Regions from separate parts of the Paenibacillus sp. J22P51 genome, predicted to be linked through region 3. Evidence: riboswitches for the same ligand, from Rfam matches in the RefSeq annotation. Region 3 holds a riboswitch; each other region holds the start of a gene.
The links. Region 3 has a riboswitch for thiamine pyrophosphate ahead of AC58QC_RS19685 (ECF transporter S component). Riboswitches for the same ligand answer to the same signal wherever they lie in the genome.
Positions count from the first base shown of each region.

Region 1: linked by a shared signal. The riboswitch ahead of thiC (phosphomethylpyrimidine synthase ThiC) and the one ahead of AC58QC_RS19685 (ECF transporter S component) in region 3 are both predicted to bind thiamine pyrophosphate.
Region 2: linked by a shared signal. The riboswitch ahead of AC58QC_RS21115 (thiamine phosphate synthase) and the one ahead of AC58QC_RS19685 (ECF transporter S component) in region 3 are both predicted to bind thiamine pyrophosphate.

Region 1 is NZ_JCAUAZ010000001.1:1,143,211-1,146,490, forward strand. It holds gene AC58QC_RS04530 (Gfo/Idh/MocA family protein) at 1-682, opposite strand, end outside; gene AC58QC_RS04535 (helix-turn-helix domain-containing protein) at 709-837, opposite strand; gene AC58QC_RS04540 (AbrB/MazE/SpoVT family DNA-binding domain-containing protein) at 1,382-1,618, shown strand; TPP riboswitch at 1,747-1,856, shown strand; gene thiC (phosphomethylpyrimidine synthase ThiC) at 1,950-3,280, shown strand, end outside.
Region 2 is NZ_JCAUAZ010000010.1:194,470-197,749, forward strand. It holds gene hflK (FtsH protease activity modulator HflK) at 1-924, opposite strand, end outside; TPP riboswitch at 1,053-1,151, shown strand; gene AC58QC_RS21115 (thiamine phosphate synthase) at 1,297-1,917, shown strand; gene thiO (glycine oxidase ThiO) at 1,918-3,141, shown strand; gene thiS (sulfur carrier protein ThiS) at 3,125-3,280, shown strand, end outside.
Region 3 is NZ_JCAUAZ010000009.1:114,560-117,839, reverse strand. It holds gene AC58QC_RS19690 (methyl-accepting chemotaxis protein) at 1-1,078, shown strand, start outside; TPP riboswitch at 1,151-1,261, shown strand; gene AC58QC_RS19685 (ECF transporter S component) at 1,400-1,996, shown strand; gene AC58QC_RS19680 (ABC transporter ATP-binding protein) at 2,001-3,280, shown strand, end outside.

The DNA of each region.
Region 1 (3,280 bases), on a different contig from region 3:
TTGTAGGTCTGCCTCGTCCGCGCAGAAGCAGCTTCACGTAATCCTCTGCATCACCGAAGGTATTCGTTCTGTCCATGATACAAGTGACCTCTGGGTGCTCATCTATCCCAAACAGCTGCAGCGCCTGATCGAGCGGATGAGGTCCGGTGTTCATCAGGCTTCCACCATTATTGCTCTGCAGTGTTTGCCAATCCCAGCGGCGTGCAAAGCCGTTTAGACTGAAATCAACCTGTACGATGCGTCCAAGCACGCCGGATTCGATGACTTTACGAAGCTGTACGAAGGCTGGCTGGTAACGGGACTGCTGGAAAACCGCCAAAATGCTGCCGGTGCGCTCGGATGCCTCGATCAGCTGGTCCACCTCCTCGGGTGACTTGGCCAGTGGTTTCTCGCACAAGACATGCAGTCCGCGATTTAGCAGCTCCAGCGAAATCGGAAAATGCTGATGACTCGGGGAGGCATTGACGATCAGATCCAGCTCCTCATTAGCCACCATATCCTCCCAGGACGCGTATGCATGGCAGCCGTATTCTTTCGTCGCAAGCTCCTGACGCTCCGGTATAGAGTCGGCAACCGCCATAATCCGGTAATGCTCCGGAAGCTGTACGAGCAAATTACCGTGGATATCGCGCCCGCTGCGGCCTTGCCCAATAATACCTACCTTCACAATTTTCTTAGTCATCGCAACTACCTCTTTCTTTCATGGATTCAGGGTGTATGTCCAAATGTTTTCTTATATTCAGTAGGCGTGATGCCTGTTCGTTTTTTGAAGGTTCGGATGAAATGGCTGAGATGATGAAACCCGACCTGAAAGCCAATCTGGGTAATCGTATGCATATTGCGCTGAATGAGCTATGCAAGGGCTGCTTCAGCGTGTGACTGGAGTAGCGGTTGAAAATAGGACATTCCCTTCTCCATGTTCATACGATTACCACCTGTCCGAAGCCATATTTCATTCAAGCATATGCCAATTGGCGGAATAGAACAACCCTTGTGTGAAGGCGTGTAAAGTGTCCCCCCCAGAGCAGGCGGATAATCTGACTAACCGTTTCCGCGTGTAATGGAAGCTGGTTGAAGTCGCAGCCCGCATACCCATTGATCTGTAGATCAACCAAGCCTGGGGCGGCAATCGGCAATTCCCCCTGCGAGTGACTCAGCAAACTGCTTCACTTCAGCAATCCGTCCACCATTGACGGTAATTGCCACAGGCTACATTTTTTTCGCTTTCAGCAGGGTGAAAGACATGGGTTCCTCCTCTAAAAGAGATTCAGTAAATAAAAGGAATTTGAGTGCAAATGTGGAATAGAAGTATATACAGAAATAGAGGCTCAGTGACTTGGTGATGAAGGTAATTCGTTAATGACGAAGAGGGGGCTAACGTGTGAAATCAACGGGAATTGTAAGGAAAGTAGACGAGCTGGGGCGGATTGTTCTGCCAATTGAGCTGCGACGGACACTCCATATTGAGATCGGTGACGCCATCGAGGTTTATGTGGATCCTGAACGTATTACGCTTAAGAAATATATGCCTGCTTGTGTGTTCTGTGGTAATTTTGAGGATATGACCTATTTCAAAGGGAAGCTCATTTGCGGCAATTGTATTGATGGGATTGTTTAGCAGTTCTCGTAAGCAAGGCACACAGTCAACAGTAAGCCCCTTCAGGGATGTTCCATGATCCTGATGGGCTTTTTTTCACAAAATAACCATTGCAAAATTTGGGAATTAGTTGTAGATTTTATATCTAAGTGCATAGTCACGGGAGCTTGGTGAGACCAGGCTGAGAGGATAGTTATAACTATCGACCGTTAAACCTGATCTGGATAATGCCAGCGGAGGAACACAAGATCTCTTTGTATACCAGGAGACCGCCTCTATTAATATAGATGCGGTCTCTTTTTCGCTGCATGAATCCTCCGCTTGATCAAAATCAACTAATAGGAGGAATAAAATGGAAATGGAAACAAGTAAAGAAAACGTCGCTTCATCAACATCCTCTTTTCCGGGAAGTAAAAAAGTTTATGTCGAGGGCTCACGAAAGGACATTAGGGTCCCTATGCGTGAAATCACTTTGAATCCTACCACTGGAGCCTATGGTGAACAGGAAAACGCTCCTTTTCGTGTTTACGACACGAGTGGCGCATATACAGATGAGGAGATCCAAACCGATATTCGTGAAGGTATTGGGCCTAATCGTTTAAATTGGATTGTAGAACGCGGCGATGTTGAAACATATGAAGGAAGAACGATTAAACCGGAAGATAACGGATATTCCAAGGGCGAGTACGTTACTGAGGTTTTTCCAGGCTTACATCGTCACCCTATGCGAGCGAAAAAAGGTCGTAATGTAACCCAGATGCATTATGCACGTCAAGGTATCATCACGTCCGAAATGGAATATATCGCGATTCGCGAAAATGTATCTCCGGAATTTGTGAGAGACGAAGTCGCTCGTGGTAGAGCGATTATCCCCGCAAATATTAATCACCCTGAGAGTGAGCCTATGATTATTGGACGTAACTTTCTCGTGAAGATCAATGCGAATATAGGAAACTCTGCTGTATCGTCCTCCATTGAAGAAGAAGTGGAAAAAATGAGATGGGCTACTCGCTGGGGCGCTGATAATATTATGGATCTCTCTACGGGTAAAAACATTCATACCACCCGGGAATGGATTATTCGTAATTCCCCTGTTCCTATTGGTACCGTACCTATTTATCAAGCACTAGAGAAAGTGAATGGAAAAGCAGAAGATTTAACATGGGAAGTATACCGTGACACACTAATTGAACAAGCGGAGCAAGGTGTAGATTACTTTACGATTCACGCAGGTGTTCTACTGCGTTATGTTCCTCTTACTGCCAAGAGGATAACAGGTATTGTTTCACGCGGTGGATCCATTATGGCAGCCTGGTGTCTCGCTCACCACCAGGAAAACTTTCTGTATACACACTTTGAAGAAATTTGTGACATCATGAAAACCTACGATGTATCCTTTTCACTAGGCGACGGTTTACGCCCGGGGTCCATTGCAGATGCTAATGATGAAGCCCAATTTGCAGAGCTAGAAACTTTAGGTGAACTAACCAAAATCGCGTGGGAGCATGACGTACAAGTCATGGTAGAAGGCCCTGGTCACGTGCCAATGCACTTAATCAAAGAAAACATGGATAAACAACTTGACATTTGTAACGAAGCTCCTTTTTACACCTTAGGACCACTTACAATAGATATTGCTCCGGGTTATGACCATATCACGTCGGCCATTGGCGCAGCGATGAT
Region 2 (3,280 bases), on a different contig from region 3:
GCCAGTGCTGTCACTGATGAAAATTTTGGCATTCGGCAATATTTTCTCTAACGTCTCGATGATAAGCCTGCTTTCCGTAACCGATTTATTATTGGCATACTCCGCATAAAGGGCGTTAAACTTCGCAACATCCCCCTGCGCATTCAAAATACGTGATTTCTTCTGTGCCTCGGCATTCTCAATAAGTGCTTGAGCGTTGCCTCGCTCCCTAGGAAGGATATCATTTTCGTATTTGGTCGCGACGTTAATCTTCGTGTTTTTCTCTTCGCGTGCGTTGGTGACATCTTTAAAAGCATTTTGCACATCGCCCGCTGGCGGCTCGATATCTTGGAACTTCAAATCGACAATATGGATGCCTGTTTGATATTTGGTCTGCATCTCGATCAGCCGTTCTTTAACCTTGCCTTGGACCTCTGTTTTTCCTTCTGTAATGGCAAAGTCGAGCGCCGTAGCGCCGATAACTGAACGAATCGCTGCACTTGCGGAGTTGCGAAGGAACTGTTCGGCATTATCAATGTTGTACAAGTAGTTACGCATGTCACTGATATTCCACTCCACAACGGCATCAGCGGATAAAATATTTTCATCCCCCGTAATCATCATCGCTTCTTCTTCGACGGGTGTGATTTTACCATTGGCTTCACGGAAGCCGATTTGGATACGCTGTGTCTTTTTGGCAGGCAGTACAATCACCTGTTGGATCGGGAATGGGAGTTTGAAGTGAAGCCCAGCTTCCTTCTCCGTCGTATATTTGCCTAATGTCAAAATGGCCGCCTTCTCATGCTCCTGCACCGTATAGAAGGTGGACTTACCAAAAATGAGGACGAGAACGATAATAAGGCCGATTATGATTTTGGTCACCAAGCCTGGCGGGAGCGAGGTTGGTCTTCGTCGATCGGGTTCTGGCAGTACAAATGGTTCCATTGAAAACACCCCTTTAATATAAGATTTACTGATATGCTATACGGGGAGTTTTGGAAATGGTTTCAATAGGAAAATTGTTATTTCCAAGACTTGGCTGTCATGCTATGATATTTAGTAATTGAATACGAATGAATCCCTAGGGGCGCCGAGAGGCTGAGACAGTGTAGACTGAACCCTTTGAACCTGATCTGGTTTATGCCAGCGGAGGAAAGTGGAACGAGCTTTGGAGCCGATTTAATAGTTGTATATGATGAGGCAGCCTACAACCACTTTCTTGAGGAAAGTGGTTTTTTTGTGTTTAAAGGCGATGTCAGGATGGTTTGTTTGCTTATGAGCACAAGTGATGGTTGGTGGAGAGGAAGTGGGTCGTAGGTGTCGGAGAAAGAGCTGCATGTCATATCGGACGGGAAGCTTACGTGGTCTGAACTGGCGAAAATTGCGGTTCAGATTTACCCGTATGTCACGGCGATTCATATTCGTGAGAAAACGAAATCCTTGGATGAGATTTTCATCGGAGTGCAGTACTTATTAGAGCAGGGGGTTCCTGCCAAAAGTCTGTACGTCAACGGGTTTCCTTCCATCGCTCTAGCTTTACAGACAGGGGGGCTTCAGCTTCCAGGCACGACGCCATCGCTTGTTATTCAGGATGAGTTGTGCAAGGGGATTCAGCGTATCGGAATTTCTGTGCATCATGCGGATGAAGCGAAATGGCGTGAAAAAGAGGGAGCCGACTATGTCATGTTCGGTCATATCTTTGCGACAAATTCGAAGCGGGGAGCGCCGCCTAGAGGCTTAGAGCAATTACGCAAACTGGTTAATCACATTAACATTCCTGTGATTGCGATTGGCGGGATGACGCCTGCGAGAGTAAGGTCTGTTCTGGATACAGGAGCCTCTGGCATCGCAGTCATGAGCGGAATATGGGAAGCGGCTGATCCTCTCGGAGCCGCACAGGCCTATCACGATGAGCTTAGGCAGATAGAGGTGAGTTAAATGTCAGCAGATAGATCAGATGTTATCATCGTTGGCGGTGGTGTTATCGGTACATCCATTGCGTATTACTTGGCAAAAAGTGGGCGGTCCGTCACGCTGCTTGAGCGGGGCCAACTCGGCACAGAAGCCTCGGCAGCTGCAGCGGGCATGCTCGGCGCGCAGTCCGAGATGGAAGACACGGGCGCTCTGTTCCAGTGGGCGCGCCAAAGCCGTGCCATGTTCCCCCAGCTAAGCGGGGAACTCCGAGAACTCACGGGCATCGACATCGGTCTCGTCCGTGAGGGGCTGCTGAACGTCGCGCTCAGCGACGTTCAAGAGCAAGAGCTGCGCGCGCGAGAGAAGCTCCAGCGCGCCGTGGGCGAGAAGGCCCAGTGGCTCAGCGCAGCTGAAGCCACGGCGATAGAGCCCGCGCTGAGCGGTGCGACGCGCGGAGCCCTGTACCTGCCCGAGGATGGGCAGGTGGATGCTCCGCTGCTTGCGGCGGCATTCGCGCAGGCTGCGCAAGTGCTTGGGGCGAACGTGCAACCGTTCGCCGGGGTGCAAGGGCTGCTGACCGCGCAGGAGCGCGTCATCGGCGTGCTGACGGCCGCCGGTCCGCTCTACAGCGACCATGTCGTCGTCGCCGCAGGCACGTGGAGCGGTCAGCTGCTTGGGAGCATCGGCATAGATCTGCCGATGTATCCCGTGAAAGGCGAGTGCTTCTCCGTTAGGACGCCGAAGCCTTTATTGAAGAAAACCCTGTTCACACCAGGGTGCTATATCGTTCCGAAAGCCGGCGGACGGCTGGTGGTCGGCGCGACGGTCGTGCCGAACAGCTATGACCGCAAGGTGTCGCTCTCGGGCTTAGCCGAGCTGATGGAACGCGCGAGGGGGCTGATGCCCGCACTCGGCGACGCAGAGTGGGAGAAGGCTTGGTCGGGGCTGCGCCCGCAGACAGCCGACGGACTGCCTTACATCGGCAAGGTGCCGACGGTGGAGGGGTTGTATACAGCGTGCGGTCATTACCGTAACGGGATTTTGCTGAGCCCGATCACCGGGAAGGTGATGGCTGATTGGATTGTGGGCGGAGACGGCGCAAGTGAACAAGGGATACAATCGTTAGCCCCTTGGCAGGATGCCTTCAGCCCTGATTTTTCCCCAGAGACCACGCGAGTGAGTCATCAGGTTGAGGACGTATTTTCAGCCACAGGAAAGGAATTGATAAGATTTGAAACTGCACATTAATGGTCAACAAGTAGACGTGCCCGATACGATTCGGACCGTTGTGGAGCTGCTGGCACACTTCGATTTAAGCGACAAAATGCTCGTGGTAGAGCATAACGCAGCCATTTTACATAAAGAGGATCACGCTGGAGCTGAGCTT
Region 3 (3,280 bases):
AACAACGCTTACGCCGCAAGTGGATACGATTGGGGTTAATGCTTTTTATCTGCTCACGATCATGACTCTCATCGGTCAAGGCCAAATCGGGACAAGAATGCTTACGAACGTTGCCAAAAGCGCGAAAGAATCTGAGCTATCACGGACCAAAACAGACGAAGTGCTATCAGGCGTGCGTACGACGACAGAAGTGCTGGGTACATCAAGTGGAAACTTACAAGAGAACGCCGCTGTGACAGGTAGAATTACTGAGGAAGTGGTTGCTGCTTTTCAGGAAATTACCATCGGTATTGAATCACAAGCATCTAGTATTAACGATATTACTTCAGCCATTCAGCATGTGAATGAGACGGTTGAACAGACCACTGCGGCATCGAATACAATGAGCAGCAGATCTCGGGATACGGCGCGAATGACGAATGAAGGCAAGACCCAGATGAAAGATTTGTCGCTCAAAATCAATGATATTACCGTTATCGTCACCGAGACCTCCAACATCATGAATGAAGTGAACGAAGAGAACGTGAAAATTGGGAACATTGTTTCCACCATTGCCGAGATCGCGAATCAGACGAATTTATTGTCGTTGAATGCTTCCATTGAGGCTGCGCGTGCAGGCGAGCACGGGAAAGGCTTCTCCGTTGTGGCTAACGAAATTCGAAAGCTGGCGCAAAATGCACACATCGCCTCGACCGATATTTCGGAAATCCTAGGCTCGATTCAGGCTAAAGTCGTGACAGCCGTTGAGAAGGTTGCCGTTGGGATTACAGCCGTAGAATCAGGTAAGAAATCGACAGATAGCGTAAGCCAATTGTTCGAGGTCATCAACACGAATACAGCGGAAGTCATGGAGCAAGCAGAGCATCTGCAGCGCATGAATCAACAATTGCAAGTTTCCTCACAGCGTGTCGCAGAAGAGATGACGTCCGTTGCAGCGATCACAGAGGAGTCGGCAGCTTCCGTTCAGGAGGTACTGGCAAGCGCTGAAGTACAGCAGCATCGCGTACAGGATATTGTGGACAGCATCCGTCAATTGAGCGGGTTAACGCAGGATCTGAAGCATCTGATCGAAAAGTAAGCGTTGCGCGAAATCCTTTTGGGAAAAAAAGGATTGCCAAAAGGTGGCTAATCCGCTACAGTTAAGCCAAATGAATAGCAACACGGGTGCTTGATGAAGTCAGGCTGAGATAGTGGCCCTATGCCACTGACCGTTAATCTGATCTGGATAATGCCAGCGTAGAGACCTTATGTGCTTTTTATGCACGAATGTTCAAGCCTGCCGTTAATCCGGTGGGCTTTTTTTGTCCCTTAGGGGGCGAAAGGGACCATGTATCCAAGGTTGGCGTGTTCGCCTATCTCATTGACAAATATGGATTTGGGAAAAGGAGTCGAGTAGAAGATGGCGCAAAAGGAAGCAAGTAAACAAGGGTTAAAGCTGACCGATATTTTGATCACAATTGTCATATCGGCGGTATTCGGTGTGATTTATCGGATTTGGGGACCGTTGTATGATCTGATGAAACCGCTAGGAATACATGCGGAGCAGTTAAGCTACGGGATGTGGTTCATGGCCGCAACCTTCGCTTTCCTCGTCATTCGTAAGCCTGGGGTTGCCCTGTTGGCAGAAGTGGCGGCAGCAACGATTGAGGCGTTGTATGGCGGCCATTGGGGAGTGGCGACGCTCGTGTTTGGTTTGCTTCAAGGGCTTGGTGCGGAGCTGATATTTGCTGCTTTCCGCTATCGTCGCACGAATGTAGGGGTAACGATACTCGCAGCATTTGCATCGGCCATTATGTCCATTTTTGTGGATACGTACTATGGGTATATCGATCAGCTTACTTTCTGGAATTACATATTGTTTGTTAGCCTGCGTCTACTGGGCAGCGCCTTGATTGCTGGGGTGTTCGCGTATTATTTAACGAGCGCATTGTCTCGCACAGGTGTGCTGAATCTGATTCGTCCGGTGTCCAAAAAAGATTACGACGTGCTGGGGTAACAAGATGAGTGAGGGAATGAGCGTTACCAACCTAAGGTTAAAATATCCTGGCGATGACGCCCCCCTGATTTTTCAGGGGGTTTCCTTTTCCGTCGAGCCCGGTGAAAAGGTGCTGCTTCTGGGACCTAGCGGCTGCGGGAAATCGACCCTGCTTCAAGTACTGAGTGGAATCGTACCCGACATGATCGAGCTGCCGCTCAAGGCGGATGAGATTCGCAGACCTAGCCGGTGGGGCTATGTGTTTCAGGACCCAGATACGCAGTTCTGTATGCCCTATATCGACGAAGAGATCGCGTTCGTGTTGGAAAATCAGGAAGTGCCGCGGGAAGAGATGCCTATGTGCATTCGGTACTATTTGGACTTGGTCGGGCTTCAGGTGCCTAATGCTCACACGCTGATAAGCACACTGTCTCAAGGGATGAAGCAACGCCTAGCGATTGCTAGCGTACTGGCGCTTGAGCCAGAGGTACTCTTTCTCGACGAGCCCACGGCGCTGCTGGATGAAGAGGGCACGAAGCAGGTATGGGACACGATTCGGACAATTAGCGGGGACAAAACCCTCCTCATCGTAGAGCACAAAATTAGCGGCATGCTGGATCTGCTCGATCGGTTGATCATCCTGACACCCGAGGGTAGGGTTTTAGCGGATGGATCGCCACGTGCTATGTTCGAGATGTACAAAGCACAAATGAGGGAATATGGCATTTGGTATCCCGAGGTGTGGGAGGATTATGCCAAGGAGCAAGGGACTAGAGCTGTTGAGGGAGAGCTGGAACAGGGGATCAATCAAGAGAAAGCGAGAGTGAAACATCAGGGAGCTGCTGACGAGAACTTACTAGCGTCTTTGAGGGTAGACGACCCAAGGAAAGCGCCAGAAAGCGCTCAGTCCATTGAGCCCGTTATGGTTTTTCAAGATTTCGTGGGGCTTCGCGGCGGGCAGACCAGGACCTCTGTGGATAACTTTAGCGTATATCCAGGAGACTGGATCACCGTTGTCGGTGCCAACGGTGCAGGCAAAAGCTCGCTGCTCCTAGCGATCATGCGGCTCATTCCGACCCGCGGAAGTTGTGTGATCGCGGGTGTGAAGGGCAACAAAGTCGAGCAGCTTGCGGAGCAAGTCGGCTTTGTGTTTCAGAACCCGGAGTTCCAGTTCGTCACGAACTCCGTAGAGGAGGAGCTGGCCTATGGCTTGCCAGAGGGTCAGCCGAGGAACGGACAGTGGGCAGCGGCCGAGCTGCTGCTCCGGGAGTACGACCTGCTCGCGCTGCGCGAGCGGCACCCTTT